2 regions of the Micromonospora sp. URMC 107 genome follow, and region 1 is predicted to be linked to the other one. Evidence: riboswitches for the same ligand, from Rfam matches in the RefSeq annotation. Region 1 holds a riboswitch; the other holds the start of a gene.
The links. A riboswitch is a leader RNA that binds a small molecule or an ion and turns the genes downstream of it on or off. The one in region 1 is predicted to bind cyclic di-AMP.
Positions count from the first base shown of each region.

Region 1 (7,533 bases):
CCGGCGCGGCCGGCTGGCCTCGTGGACGGTGGTGGGCGACCCGGCCCAGACGGCGTGGACGGGGGACCCCGAGGAGCTGACCCGGGCCCGGGACCAGGCGTTGGGCCGGCGCAAGCGGCACCACTTCACCCTCACCACGAACTACCGCAACTCGGCGGAGATCTTCGCGGTGGCGGCGGCCGAGATCCGCCGGCTGCACCCGGACCTGCCGCTGCCCAGGGCGGTGCGCTCCACCGGCGTCGACCCGGTCGAACTGGCGGTGCCCCCGGCGGAGCTGGAGAGCGCCGTCGTGGCGGCGGCCCGCGCGCTGCTCGCCGAGGTCGAGGGCACGGTCGGCGTGATCACGCCGGTGCCCCGCCGCGACGAGGTGGTCGGCTGGCTGGGCGGGCTGGCCGCGCCGCGCCTGCAGGTGGTGACCAGCCTGGAGGCCAAGGGCATGGAGTACGACGGGGTCGTCCTCGTCGCCCCTGGTGAGATCCGGGCCGACCCGGGTTCGGGGGTGCGGACGCTCTACGTCGCGCTGTCCCGGGCCACCCAGCGTCTGACCACCGTCGACCCGACCGGCTGAGGCCACGTTACTTGCATACATAGCGATGTGAACATAGATTGGACGCGAATCCGGACGCCTGACGGAGGGTGGGCGCGTGGGCGCAGGTCATGACCACCATCACGGGTCGGTGGCGAATGCCGCACACCGCCACCGGGGCCGGCTCTGGGCGGCGTTCGGGCTGCTCGCCGGCCTGATGGTGGTGGAGGCGGTGGCCGCCTTCCGCACGGGCTCCCTGGCCCTGCTGAGCGACGCCGGGCACATGTTCACCGACGTGCTCGGCATCGGCATGGCGCTCGCGGCGATCGCCGCCACCCGGCGGGCGGGCGCCGATCCGCAGCGCACCTTCGGCCTCTACCGGCTGGAGGTGCTGGCCGCGCTGGCCAACGCCGTGCTGCTCTCCGGCGTCGCGGTCTACGTCGTGGTCGAGGCGGTGCGCCGCTTCGGCGACCCGCCCGAGGTGCTGGCGGGCCCGATGCTGGTGGTCGCCGTGTTCGGCCTGCTCGCCAACGTCGGCGCCTTCGCGCTGCTGCGCTCCGGCGCGAAGGAGAGCATCAATGTGCACGGCGCCTACCTGGAGGTGCTCGGCGACCTACTGGGGTCACTGGGCGTGATCGGGGCGGCGCTGCTGATCGCCACCACCGGCTGGTGGTGGGCCGACCCGTTGGTGGCCGTCGCGATCGGGCTGTTCATCCTGCCCCGCACCTGGCGGCTCGGTCGGGCCGCGCTGCGCATCCTCGTACAGGCCGCGCCGGAACACCTCCAGGTCACCGCGGTGCACGACCGGCTGGCCGCCGTGCCGGGCGTCGCCGAGGTGCACGACCTGCACGTCTGGACGCTGACCTCCGGGATGGAGGTGGCCTCGGCGCACCTGACGATGGCGCCCGGCGCGGAGGTGGGCGCGGTGCTGGCCGCCGCCCGGGCCGCGCTGCACGACGACTTCCAGATCGAACACGCCACGTTGCAGATCGAGCCGGGAGCGTCGCCCGGGGCCTGCGGGGCGGTGGAGTGGTAATGAGGACAACCTTAATTCTGGGATAGTATTGTTGCCTTATGCCGGATTTGACTGTTAGTGGACGCACACCGTCCGTCACCTGCGCTGCACCAGTCACACCGGCACCGGTAGGCTCGGCTTCGGCCTCCGCCAGGCGGCACCCACCGGTGCCGGCGGTGGTCGCCGCCTAATCGCCCGGCGGGGCGAACCGGGGAACCATGTTCGTGGGGTGCATCCGCGTCAGCGGTAGGGATCTTCCGTCCCGAACCCGTCAGCTAACCCGGTCGGCGGCTGACGGAAGGACACGTGTATGCCCGTGATGGCACCTGTACGACGACGTGCCGCCCGAACGGCGGCCCTGATCGCCACGATGCTCGCCCTGGGCGCCGCGGTGGCCCCGGTCACCGCCGCCCCGGCGGCGGCCACCACCCGCGCCGGCCTGCTCGCCGCGGCTCCCGGCCAGGACCAGGAGGGCGGCACCCCCGCCCTGCGGGACCAGCTGGAGGCGGCCAGCAAGGGCTACCTCGACGCCAAGCGCGCCCTGGAGACGTCGACCAAGCGGCAGCAGCAGCTCACCGCGCAGCTCAAGACCACCGAGGTCGAGCTGACCGCGCGCACCGCCAACGTCGGCGAGATCGCGGGGGCCGCCTACCGCACCGGCCGGCTCAGCGTGGCGTCCGCCCTGCTCAACAGCGGCTCACCGGACGGCTTCATGGACCGCGCCGCCGCCCTCGACGCGGTCGCCGCCAAGGAGGACCGGGCCCTGCGCGAACTCCAGGAGACCCGGGACGAGGCCACCCGCACCAAGCTCGCCCTGGACGGCGAGATCCGGGAGCAGCGCAAGCAGGTCACCGTGATGGCCAAGCGCAAGGAGCAGGCCGAACGGGCGCTGACGGTCGCCAACCGGAAGCAGCAACAGGAACAGCGACAGCGACAGTCCGCGGGCGGGGGCGCCTCGCCGGGCGGCACCTCGAACAAGACGGCGAAGGCGGCGCCGCGCAACTCCGACGGCTCCTGGCCGCGTGAGTCGTGCAGCGTCAACGACCCCACCCCCGCCAACGGCTGCATCACCCCGCGCACCCTGCACGCGCTCAACCAGGCCAAGGCGGCGGGCTTCACCCGCTACGTCTCCTGCTACCGTCCCGGCGGCTCGGGCGAGCACCCGAAGGGCCGGGCCTGCGACTTCGCGGCCCAGAAGGGCGGCTTCGGCGGCGACGCCACCGGTGGCGACCGGACGTACGGCAACAACCTGGCGGCGTTCTACGTGCGCAACGCCGACCGGCTCGCCGTGCTCTACGTGATCTGGTACAGGCAGATCTGGCTGCCGAGCAGCGGATGGAAGTCGTACAGCGGGGCCAACGGCGACCCGTCCAGCGACCACACCAACCACGTGCACCTGTCGGTCTACTGACGGCCCGCGCCCCGGTGCCCCGCCCGTCGGCGGGTCACCGGGGGCGCGGGCGCCCGCCGACTCCGGTCGTCCCGTTGGTCAGTCGGCCGGCGGCCCGGGCGGGCGCGTGTCGAGGGCCACGGCGAGGCGGGCGGCCAGCCCGAGGTGGGCTGCGCGGGCCTGGCGGAACGCGTAGCCGAAGAGCGGCGCGGGCGCGGAGAGGGTGATCTCCACGTCGATGCGGACCACGTCGTCGGGCTCCACCCGCAGCCGGGTGTGGTTGCGCACCGTGGTGGCGGGCCACTGCCGCGCCACGGTGACGATCTCGTCGGGATCGTGGACGAGGACGTCGGCCCGGTAGGTGATCGGCAGGCGCACCGGCCCGGCGGCGAGTCGATCGGTGATGTCGTAGCTGGCGCGCGCGCCGGGGCGGGGCGGCACCCGACGGACCCGGACGATGAGCGGGTGCAGCTCCTCCTGCCGGCGGGGATCGGCGAGCAGCGCCGCGGCCTCCGCGAGGGAGCAGCGCGCCTGGACGGTGTAGCTGAAGGAATCCCGCCTGAGCACGCCGTCTCCCCGCCGTCGATGGTCGCCCGATCGTCGCGCATGCCGGGCGCGCTGGCAACGCCGCGCCGATCCCACCCGGAGTCCGGACGCCCGGGCCCGAATCCCACTACGGTCGGCTGATGGATGGTCACGTCACGTGTCGATCGGTGGAGGGTGGGCGCATGAACGGGTACGACGGATGAGCGGGCACGTGATGGTCTTCGCGCCCACGCCCCGGCTGACGGTGACCGTCGACCAGCCCAGCGACGCGCCGGAGCTGCACCTGCACCCCGGCGGGCAGGGCGTCTGGCAGGCCCGGATGGTCATGTCGCTCGGGGTCGACGTGGTGCTCTGCACCGCCCTCGGTGGCGAGATCGGCCAGGTGCTGGAGCCGCTGCTGGTCAGCGAGGGGGTCAACCTGAAGGTGGTGCTCCGCGACTCCGGCAGCGGCGGGTACGTGCACGATCGGCGGGAGGGCTCCCGGGAGGAGATCGTCGACGTGCCCGGCCAGCCGCTCAGCCGGCACGAGCTGGACGAGCTCTACAACCTGGCGCTCGGCGAGGGGCTGCGCGCCACGGTCAGCGTGCTGAGCGGGCCGAACGAGCCGTCGCTGGTCCCGGCCGACCTCTACCGGCGGTTCGCCGCCGACCTCGGGGCCAACGGCAGCCGGGTGGTGGTCGACCTCTGCGGCGAGCACCTCGACGCCGTGCTCCAGAGCGGCGTCTTCTTCCTCAAGGTCAGCCACGAGGAGCTGATCGCCGACGGCCGCGCCGACGGCGAGGACGAGGAGCAGCTCACCCGGGCCCTGTACGACCTGCACGCCGGCGGCGCCGAGAACGTGGTGGTGAGCCGGGCCGACAAGCCCGCCCTCGCTCTGGTCGACGGCGAGGTCTTCGAGGTGGAGATGCCCCGGCTGGAGGCGGCCGACCCGCGCGGGGCGGGCGACTCGATGACGGCCGGGGTGGCGGCCGTGGTCGCGCGCGGCGGTGACGTGCGCACCGCGATCCGTACCGGCGCGGCGGCCGGCGCGCTGAACGTGACCCGGCACGGCCTGGGCACCGGCCGGCTCGATTCGATCACCGGGCTGGTCGACCGGGTGCGCCTCGTACCGGCCGGCAGCCGGCCACAGGAGCGGACCAGCCCCGACGAGCTGGCCGACCGGGCGGCCGAGCGATGACGCTGCGGGTGCTGGTGACCAACGACGACGGGATCGCCGCGCCCGGCATCCAGGCGCTGGCGCGGGCGGCGGCGGACCGGGGCCTGGACGTGGTGGTCGCCGCGCCGCTGGAGGAGGCGAGCGGCACCAGCGCCGCGATGACCGCCGTGGAGCGCGACGGTCACGTGGTGGTCCACGAGCACCCGCTGTCGGAGCTGCCGGGAGTGCCGGCGTTCGCGGTCGGCGGCTCCCCCGGCTTCATCGCGCTGATCGCGGTGCACGGCGCCTTCGGACCCCCGCCGACGGTGGTGCTCTCCGGCATCAACCGGGGTGCGAACGCGGGACGGGCGGTGCTGCACTCGGGGACGGTGGGCGCCGCCTTCACCGCCGCTGCGAACGGCTGCCGGGCGATGGCCGTCTCGCTCGACGTGCTCTCGGCCGGAGAGGCCACGGCCGCCAGCGGGGGCGCCGCGGTGGCCGCCGCCGCCCGGGTACGCGACGCCGAGCGGCACTGGTCGACGGCCGCCCGGGTCGCCCTGGACCTGCTGCCCCGGCTCACCGCCGGGCCGGTGGAGAGCGTGCTCAACGTCAACGCGCCGGACCTGCCGCACAACCGGCTGCGCGGGGTACGCCGGGGCACGCTGGCCAGCTTCGGCCAGGTGCAGATGACGGTGGCGGAGGCCGGGCACGGCTTCGTCCGCACGTCGCTGGAGGAGCCGGGGCAGGCCGTGCAGCCCGGCACCGACCTGGCCCTGCTGGCCGACGGCTACGCCTCGGTGACGGCGATCCGCGCGGTCACCGAGGTGGCGGACGTCGACCTGTCGGGCCTCGGCGACGGCTGAGGGCCCCCACCCTCCCGCGTCGTGGCGGGTCGGTGGGGTGTTGTCGGCGGGTCAGGCGCCGGGGAGGACCTCGGGCGTGGGCGCGCCGGCGTAGTAGGGCTCGGGGGCGCCGAAGAGGCCGAGCAGGCCGGTCACCCAGAGCTGCCGGTGCACGAACCGGCTCGGCTCGGTGACGACGAGCTTGACGCCGCTCACCTCGGCGGTCTGGAAGCCGGCGACCATCGCGCTGATGCCGACCGAGTCGATGAAGGTGACGAGCCGCATGTTCAGCTCGATCCGGCCGGGGCGCCCCTTGGTCAGGACCTCGGCGATCGCCTCGCGCACCTCGTATGCGGTGTCGACGTCGATCTCACCCCGCGGGGCGATCTCGATGACACCACCGGGCAGGACCGACTTCACGATCGACAGGCTCACGCGAGCACCTCCACTCGCCCGTCCGACGGGCGCCTCATCAGTACGCGGGCCGCGACCGAGAGTATTCCTCCGACGGCCTCGGTCGCCACCCCTCGGGATGAGCAATTCGCGGACGAGGGCACGGCAAGTCGCCCAAATCCGAACTATTGACGTTTTGTCCAACCAACGATCAGCTGCCGCTGACGCGTCGCGCCCCAGGGTAGCCGGCTGCTGCCGCCACCGCCCAGCAGCGGACCCCTCGGGCGTGGCCTGTACCGCTTCGGCCCCCGGCCTTGCCCGTACTGCCTAGCATCGGCTCGGAGACACGACTGCGACCGGGAGGACGATCGATGCTCAGGAGACTTGCCGCGCTGGCCGGCGTCAGCGCGCTGTTGGCCCTCGTACTGGCCTGCGGGTTCGGCGGCGGCGGTGGCGATGACGACGACGATGACGACGACTTCGCGCGGGGCGTGAGCGCGGCGGTCGCCGTCCGCTGACGCCCCCGCACCGCCCGCCGACGTCACCCGGGTCGCGGCACCCGCCGCCGCGCCGGGTTTGCGGAACCGCCCCACGGGGCACAGGCGGAAACGAGCGAACCGTCACACGCCGGTGCGACGCCGAAGTCCGAAGTGGCCGCCGGCTTCGGCACCCGAGGAGGTAACCCACCATGTTCGCAAGCAACCTGCTGGACCGCCGCAGCAAGCCCGAGCGCGTCACGGACCAGGCGTGGCAGCACCTGGTCTCGGCGGTCAGCTCCGCCGGTGACAGCGTCCGGGACACCGCCCGTTCGGCTCGCCGAGGCGGTTCCGGTTTCGCCGACGAGGCCGGCGACCTGGTGGGCTCCGCGGCGGACGAGGCCCGCCGCCGGGCCACCCTCGCCTTCGACGCGCTGGCCGGCCGCCGTCCCGCGTTGCCCTGGACGCTGCTGATCGGCGCCGCGCTGGTCGGCGCGGCGATCGGCTGGGCCGCCGGCACCGCCGCGCGGGCCGCCGGCAGCCGGGGCGACCGGGCGATGGACGACATCGAGTTCGTCGACGTCGACCGCCCCAACTCCCCGGTCGGCCTCGACGGCTGACCGGCCCGGCACACGCTCGCGGCGAACGGGCCCCGGCCGACGGCGAGTCGGCCGGGGCCCGCGCCTGTCCGGGGTGGCTTCCGACACCAGGCCGCCTGTCCGGGGTGGCTTCCGGCAGCAGGCGTCACCTCACCTCGCGCCCCGCCTCAGAGGGCGGCGACGCTCGCCGGTGCCCGCTCCGCGCGGCTCAGCGCGCGCAGCACCGCCGGCTGCCCGTGCCGGCGTACGGCGAGGCGGACCAGCAGCGTCAGCACCGGATCGACCGCCTCGGCCGGCAGCTCCGGGGTGGGCACGCCGACGCTGACCGCGAGGTCGTCGGCGTGCACGACGAGTTCCATCAGCCGGGTGACCAGGTAGTCGTCCAGGGTGAGCGACCACGGGCCACGGGCCACGTGCACCACCCGCTCGGGTGGCTCCGAGAGCAGCACGCCGGTCAGCTCGCGCAGCGTGGCGGCGCACCGGTCGACCAGAGCGGCCGGGCCGTCGGCGGCGAGGCCGTCACCGGCGCGGCGGATGGCGACATTGACCGTGGCGTCGACCGGGGCGCCGAGCCAGGTGCCGCGCGCGTAGTGGTCGAGCAGCCCCACGGG
Region 1 is NZ_JBPQTK010000024.1:728-8,260, reverse strand. Features, by position in the region: gene ACSNN9_RS08400 (HelD family protein) at 1-568, shown strand, start outside; gene ACSNN9_RS08395 (cation diffusion facilitator family transporter) at 645-1,562, shown strand; cyclic di-AMP (ydaO/yuaA leader) riboswitch at 1,716-1,847, shown strand; gene ACSNN9_RS08390 (coiled-coil domain-containing protein) at 1,861-2,952, shown strand; gene ACSNN9_RS08385 (SRPBCC family protein) at 3,031-3,498, opposite strand; gene ACSNN9_RS08380 (1-phosphofructokinase family hexose kinase) at 3,677-4,654, shown strand; gene surE (5'/3'-nucleotidase SurE) at 4,651-5,475, shown strand; gene ACSNN9_RS08370 (STAS domain-containing protein) at 5,527-5,889, opposite strand; gene ACSNN9_RS08365 (hypothetical protein) at 6,219-6,365, shown strand; gene ACSNN9_RS08360 (hypothetical protein) at 6,536-6,943, shown strand; gene ACSNN9_RS08355 (maleylpyruvate isomerase N-terminal domain-containing protein) at 7,090-7,533, opposite strand, start outside.

Region 2 (7,533 bases), on a different contig from region 1:
AAGAGGAGTACGGCCGTGGCTGACCAGATCCAGCCTGCGGGCAGCGCCGTCGCGGAGCAGCGGCGCATCCCGACCGTCGTGGTGGACGACGTGCACGTCATCTACCGGATCCACAAGGGCGCCACCGGTGGTACCAGTCCGGTCGCCGCGCTGAAGCGCATCGCCTCCCGGACCAACGCCCCGAACATCCGCGAGGTGCACGCGGTCAAGGGCGTGAGCTTCACCGCCTACCAGGGCGAGGCGATCGGGCTGATCGGCAGCAACGGCTCCGGCAAGTCCACCCTGCTGCGGGCCATCGCCGGGCTGCTGCCCGTGAACCGGGGCGCCGTCTACACCCTGGGCCAGCCGTCGCTGCTCGGCGTGAACGCCGCGCTGCTCAACGACCTCTCCGGCGAGCGCAACGTGGTGATCGGCTGCCTGGCCATGGGCATGTCCCCGGAGGAGGTCAAGCGCCTCACCCCGGAGATCATCGAGTTCTCCGGCATCAACGAGCGCGGAGACTTCGCCTCGCTGCCGATGCGCACCTACTCCTCCGGCATGGGGGCCCGGCTCCGCTTCGCCATCGCCGCCGCGAAGAAGCACGACGTGCTGCTGATCGACGAGGCGCTGGCCACCGGCGACCGGAAGTTCCGGGCCCGCAGCGAGCAGCGGGTCCGGGAGCTGCGCGCGAGCGCCGGCACCGTCTTCCTCGTCAGCCACTCCATCGGCTCGATCCGCGACACCTGTGAGCGGACGATCTGGCTGGAGGGGGGCGTGCTGAGGATGGACGGGCCCACCGACGAGGTCGTCCGGGCGTACGAGGCACACAAGTAGCATCCCCGGGCGCAGCGCCCGGTGGCAGCCCCACAGCGACGCGCTAGGGTTTTTCCGGTAACCGGTGGCGCCCCGCCATCCGCCGCCCACCCCGCGCCACCCCCGAGAAGCGAGGACCGCCACATGACGCAGGACCACACCGTCGCCCCGGCCACCGCGAAGGCGGGCCCGGCGCCGTGGCGGCCCTCGCGGACGGTGGCGGTGGTGCTGGCCGGCGGCACCGGGACCCGGCTGGGCCTCGGCATCCCGAAGCAGCTGTTGAAGATCGCCGGCAAGCCGATCATCGAGCACACCCTGGCGGTCTTCGAGGCGGCGCCCGAGATCGACGAGATCGTCGTACTGATGGCCACCGGCCACGTCGCCGACGCCCAGCAGATCGTCGACAAGGCCGGCTTCCGGAAGGTCACCAAGGTGATCGAGGGCGGCGACACCCGCAACGCCACCACCCGGATCGCGCTCGACGCCGTCGGCGAGGGCGACTGCAACATCCTCTTCCACGACGCGGTGCGGCCCCTGGTCAGCGGCCGGATCGTCCGGGAGTGCGTGAACGCGCTCTGGACGTACTCGGCGGTCGACGTGGCCATCCCCTCGGCCGACACGATCGTCCAGGTCGACGAGGACGACTGCATCACCGACATCCCGGTGCGCTCCTCGCTGCGCCGGGGCCAGACCCCGCAGGCATTCCGCTCGGGCACCATCCGCGAGGCCTACCGGCTCGCCGAGGGCGACCCGCACTTCGCCGCCACCGACGACTGCGGGGTGGTGCTGCGCTACCTGCCCGGCACGCCGATCAAGGTCATCGACGGCTCCGACGAGAACATCAAGGTCACCCACCCGGTCGACGTGCACCTGGCGGACAAGCTCTTCCAGCTCGCCGCCGCGCAGGCGCCCCGGGTGACCGACGAGCGCAGCTACACCGAGGAGCTGACCGGCCGGACCATCGTGATCTTCGGCGGCAGCTACGGCATCGGCCACGACCTCGCCGAGCTGGCCCGCCGCTACGGCGCGCAGGTCTTCCCGTTCAGCCGCTCCAGCACCGGCACCCACGTCGAGCGCGCCGAGGACGTCGAGGCGGCGCTGAAGACCGCCTTCGAGGCCACCGGCCGGATCGACCACGTGGTGGTCACCGCCGGCATCCTGGAGAAGGGCGCCCTCGCCGAGATGGACCAGGAGACCATGGACCGGGTGCTCCAGGTCAACTTCGTGGGGCCGGTCATCGTCGCCCGCCAGTCGCTGCCCTACCTCCAGCAGACCAAGGGTCAGCTGCTGCTCTACACCTCCAGCTCCTACACCCGGGGCCGGGCCCGCTACGCGCTCTACTCCTCGACCAAGGCGGCCCTGGTCAACCTCACCCAGGCGCTCTCCGACGAGTGGGCGGAGTTCGGCGTACGGGTCAACTGCGTCAACCCCGAGCGCACCGCGACCCCGATGCGCACCAAGGCGTTCGGCGAGGAGCCGGAGCACACCCTGCTCGCCGCCGAGACCGTCGCCCGGTCGTCGCTGGACGTGCTGATCTCGGACCTGACCGGTCAGGTCATCGACGTGCGCCGCGCGCCGGGCGAGGTGCCGACCCAGCCGGGGCCGACACGGGCCGAGCGCGACGCCAGCCTCGCCGACGCCGGCTGACGCGGTTCTCGGGCACGGCGGGAGACGGAGCCGACATGCGTGGTGACCTGGTACGCAAGCTGCTCGCCCGCGCGCTGGCCACCGGCCTGGCGGTGCTGGCGTTCCTCGTCGTCGCGCTGACCGGCGCGACCGGCTGGGGGCTGGGGCTGGCCGTGGCCGCCCTCGCGGCGGTCACCTGGGAGCGGCGGGTGCGGCCGGGCGCCGACAACGCGGCGGAGACCGCGCTGGTCGCGGCGGCGATCCTGGTCGGGTACGCCCGCCGCCTCGACGCCGGGTTCGACCCCGCGCTGGCCACCACCGCACTGGCCCTGCTGGGGCTGGTGCTGCTGGTCAATCCGCTCCGGGACGCCGGCGGCCTGGAGGTGCGCGCCGCGAACCTGCCGGTGCGCACCTGGACGCCGCTGGTCGCCGCCCGCCTCGGCGACGCGCTGGCGGGGCTGCTCGCCCTGCTGGCGCTGGCGGCCGTCGTGGGTCTGCCGGCCGGCGTCGCGCTGGCGGCCGTCGCCGTGGTCGCCGGCGGCGCCGCCGCGGTCGGGCTGGACCTGGCCAGGCGCCGGTTCCGGCCGGGGGCCGGCGGCTCGGCGGTGTCCCGCGCGCTGCGCGGGCACCAGCCCGAGTTCCTGCTCCACTTCTCCGCGCCGCCCGGTTCGGAGTACCAGGTCACCATGTGGCTGCCGTACCTGGAGCGGATCGGCCGGCCGTTCCTGGTGATGGTGCGCGAGCCGGAGTTCCTGCCCGTGGTCGCGGCGGCCACCCGCGCGCCGGTCGTCTACTGCCCCACCACCAAGGCGATGGACGAGGCGCTGGTGCCGAGCCTGCGGGTGGCGTTCTACGTCAACCACGGCGCGAAGAACAGCCACTGCATCCGCTTCACCCAGCTGACCCACGTCCAACTGCACCACGGCGACAGCGACAAGGCCCCCAGCGCCAACCCCGTCTCGGCGATCTTCGACCGGATCTTCGTCGCCGGCCAGGCCGCCATCGACCGGTACGCCCGCGCCGGGGTGGACATCCCGGCGGAGAAGTTCGTCATCGTCGGCCGCCCGCAGGTCGAGGCGATCGAGGTACGCCCGGAACCGGCGCACGGCCGGGGCAACCCGACCGTGCTCTACACGCCGACCTGGACCGGGCACCACGCGGACGCCAACTACTGCTCCCTGCCGGTGGCCGAGACCCTGCTGCGCCGGCTGCTCGACCGGGGCGCGACGGTGATCCTGCGGGCCCACCCGTACACCTCGCAGAACCCGGCCTCCGCCCGGCAGCTGGGCCGGCTCGCCGAGCTGCTGGCGGCGGACCGGGCCCGCAGCGGCCGCCAGCACGTCTTCGGCGCCGCCGCGAGCCGGGAACTGACCCTGACCGAGTGCGTGAACCGCTCGGACGCGCTGATCTCCGACGTGTCCGGGGTGATCTCCGACTACCTCTACTCCGGCAAGCCGTACGCGGTGACCGACATGGGGGACTCCGGCGACCGGTTCTGCGAGCAGTTCCCGCTCGCCGCGTCGGGCTACGTGCTGCGCCGCGACATGTCCAACGTCGACGAGGTGCTGACCGCGCTGCTGGACACCGACCCGCTGGCGTCGGCCCGGTGGGCCACCCGGAGCCGCTACCTGGGCGACTTCCCCGCCGAGTCGTACGCCGAGGCGTTCCTGGAGGCCGCGCGGCGCCAGCTCGACGGGGGCTGGAACCCGCCGGCCCCGCGCGCCGCGGGCGGGACCGGCCTGCCGCTCGACCCGGACGACGCGGCGCTCTCCCCCACCGCCTGACACCCTGCTCGGGCGCCCCTCTCCGGGTCAGGCTCCCGCCGCTGCGGCACGCGACGGTCGTCCGCACCCGGAATCCTCGACGCCGCGCCTCGGGGCGGGGCAGCTGTCAGCGGTACGGGTCGACGAGGGCCAGGACCGCCTCGGGGGCCTCCACGTGGGCGTTGTGGCCGAGACCGGGCAGGGTGGCGACCGGCACGCCCAGCTCCTTGAGCTGGGCGTCGGTGACCATGGGGTCGTGCTCGCCGCGGGCCAGCAGCACCGGCACGTCGGTCGCCGCCAGCAGGGCGGGCAGGTCCGGCGCGCCCACGCCGAACGCGGCCGGGTCCATCGCCAGCCGCCAGCGGCCGTCGACCTGCCGCAGCCCGGCCTCCACGACGGGATGGTCGGGGGCGAAGAGCCCGGTCAGGCCGGCCACCCGCAGGTAGCGGCGGGCCGCCTCGTCCCGGCTCGCGAACCAGGTCACCGGGCGGGCGGCCAGCTCCCCCGCCTTCGCCAGCTCCGCCGGCGACCAGACGGCCTTGATGCCGAGCCCGATCACGGCGTCGACCGGCAGCCCGGCGCTCCGGGCGGCCAGCGCCAGGCCGACCACCCCGCCGAGGGAGTGCCCCAGCACGACGAGCCGGTCCCCCGCCGCGAGCCCCGTGGCGATCCGCGCGGCCAGCCCCGGGAAGGAGTACGCCGGCAGCGGCGGCGACCAGCCGTGGCCGGCGAGGTCCGGCGCCAGCCACCGCCCCGCCCAGCGACGCTCCAGCAGCGGCGCCCAGGGCAGCCACACCTCGCCGGTGGCGCCCATCCCGTGCAGCAGCAGGAGCACCCGCCGGCCGTCCCGGTCACCCGATTCATCGACCATGGGGCGCAGTGTGCCACCACGGGACGCCGCGGGCGAGGGCCCTGACCCGGACACGACAACGGGCGCCGACCCCCGGGACGGGGAGCCGACGCCCGGCGCTGTCGCTCAGGCGGAGTAGCCGCGGGTGGCCGCCCAGTTCGCCAGGGCGATGGTGCTCATCCAGTACGACGCGGTCGCCGGGTTCGCCGAGTCGGCGATCTTCACCAGCCGCCCCTCGTCCTGGTAGCCCACGACGGCGATGTAGTGGCCGCCGGGGAAGGAGTGCCAGCCGCCTTCGGTGTCCGTGGCGCTGCCGGCGACGTTCACCACGACGCCCCGCCCGTCGCCGATGGCCGCGACCACGTCGGCCTGGAGCCGGTCCATCTGGGCCGGGGTGGCGGCGCCGCCCGGGATCATCCGGGTACGGTACGGGTCGCCCTTGACCGTCGCGTTCAACACGCGGGTGGTGTCCTGGGCCGAGTCGGTGCCCATCTGGTCGGTGCCCAGCTGGGCGCCGAGGGCGTCCTGGCTGCGCGCGATGCCGGCGGCGCTGAGGGCGTGCCGGACGGCCGCCGGACCGCAGTTGTAGAAGGTCGTCTGGGCCTGGTAGTCGTAGTCCAGGGTCTTGTCGGCCGGGGGCTTCGGCGGGGCCGGCTTGCGGGTCACGTCCGGGTCCGGGGCGGCGCTGGTGGCGCTGGCCGAGGGGGCGGCGCTGGACGGGGCCGGGGCGACGCTGGACGGGGCGGTCGCGACCCGGGCCTGGCTGCGCGAGGCCGCGGTGTCGTCCCGCAGTTCGGTCGCGGCCACCGGGGCCTGCGCGGCGGCGGGGGCCTCGTCGGTGCCGGCCAGCAGCGCGCCGGAGCCCGACGCCAGCACGAGCGCCGCAGCGGACGCGGCGGCCAGCTGGTACGGACGCTCGGACGTGAGGCGACGCAGCTGTCGCTTGAGGTGGTGCTTCACGGTTTCCTCCACGGGCTCGGGGGTGAGCGGTCGTCGGTCCGCGCCGAGGGCAGGGCGGACCGCCGCGCGGACGGACGTCCGGGCGGGTCGTGGACCACTCAGGGGATGCGCCCGGGATGCCGGGCGACGGACGGTGACCGGTGGGTCAGCTCGTTACCGGCGGACGGACGAGCACAGGCACCGCGGCGCCGTGGAGACGGCGGAACAACCGAGGGGTGGACGGGTGTGGCATGGGGATGGAACTCCTTCCGACACCGCCGACCGGGTTAGCTGACGGATTCGGGCGGGAAGAACGCCCTACCACGGGCCCAAGGCCCACGGATTCACCCCAACAAGCACTGGGTCCCCGGTTCGTCGTTCACGATTAGGCGGGTCGGCGCGGCGTCGCCTCTGGCGATCGGGTACCGCACCGGACGCGCCGACACTACTGGCCGGCCCAGGCCCTGCCAACCCCGTCCCACCTGGTTAAACCTTGATCTAGCGGCAATTTTTGCGGGCACTTCGCCACTGACGCGACTCAATGGGACGACCGTTTCTGAGCGCACCTTAGGGTGACAACGGGACGAGTGGCGGACATCGGCGTCGAAAGCCCGGCGGGAATCGACCGCGCCGCGCCGGTTGACCGGTTCGCCGGCATGGTGACCGGCGTCACCGAAGGATTCCTCGACGTCGCGGGGACGGCGTGCGGTCAGCCCACCCGGGCGGGCCGCCAGCGCGCCGCGGGCACGGGCCGGGGCGCGGCGGACGCCGCCCGCGGCGCGGGGAGCCGGCCCGGGCGGAGCCGGGCCGCCGCGGCGTACGCCTCCACGGCCAGCGCCCGCGCCGCCTCGGCGGCCAGGTCGGCGTCGCGCCACGCGGCCCGTTCCCGTTCGGCGGCGGCGCGGTGGCGAGCGCGCTTCGCGTCGCGTACCGCGCGGGCCAGCACGATCTCCTGCTCGGCCGGGTGCCGCCGGGGATCCCAGCCCGCCCGGCGGGCGAACACGTCGCTGAGTTGACGGGCGGAGAGGTCCCCACGCCAGTGGGCGGCCATCGCGGCGTGGTGCAGCCAGCGCTCCCGGGCGGCGTACTCGGCGGGCGTGCGTGGGGTGTGCGGGGCGGGCAGGAGGGCGGCTGCGGTCAACCGGCGGGCGGCCGTCTCCGCCTCGTCGTACGCCTGCCAGGCCCGGTCGGCCTCCTCCTGCGCGGCGAGCCAGTCGGCCCGTCGCCGCCGGGCGGTCCGGGCGGCCCGGGCCGCCGCGACCGCCACCTCCTCGGCGTAGCGGCGCAGGTCGGCCGCGTCGGCCACCTCCGTCGCGGGATCGTCGGCCGGCGGCGCTACCGGAGCGTCGACGGGACGGGCCCACTCGGGGCGGGCGACCAGCACGGCGAGCACGGTCAGGGCCAGCAGGAGCAGGACCGACCAGATGACGGCGGCCTGCGGCACCTCGATCAGGAACTGGTAGAGGACGGTCTCCATGGTCGGCACCTCACGGACGAGTGCGGCGGCGGGGCGTACGCGCCGCCCCGGGCGACCGGCGTGGTGACGCCATGGGCCGCCGTCGG
Region 2 is NZ_JBPQTK010000116.1:77-7,609, reverse strand. Features, by position in the region: gene ACSNN9_RS22405 (ABC transporter permease) at 1-23, shown strand, start outside; gene ACSNN9_RS22400 (ABC transporter ATP-binding protein) at 16-813, shown strand; gene ACSNN9_RS22395 (D-ribitol-5-phosphate cytidylyltransferase) at 937-2,439, shown strand; gene ACSNN9_RS22390 (CDP-glycerol glycerophosphotransferase family protein) at 2,475-4,202, shown strand; gene ACSNN9_RS22385 (alpha/beta fold hydrolase) at 4,309-5,052, opposite strand; gene ACSNN9_RS22380 (C39 family peptidase) at 5,158-6,003, opposite strand; cyclic di-AMP (ydaO/yuaA leader) riboswitch at 6,232-6,372, opposite strand; gene ACSNN9_RS22375 (hypothetical protein) at 6,680-7,447, opposite strand.
Region 2: it holds a riboswitch for cyclic di-AMP, as region 1 does, so the genes downstream of both, ACSNN9_RS22380 (C39 family peptidase) here and ACSNN9_RS08390 (coiled-coil domain-containing protein) in region 1, are expected to answer to the same signal.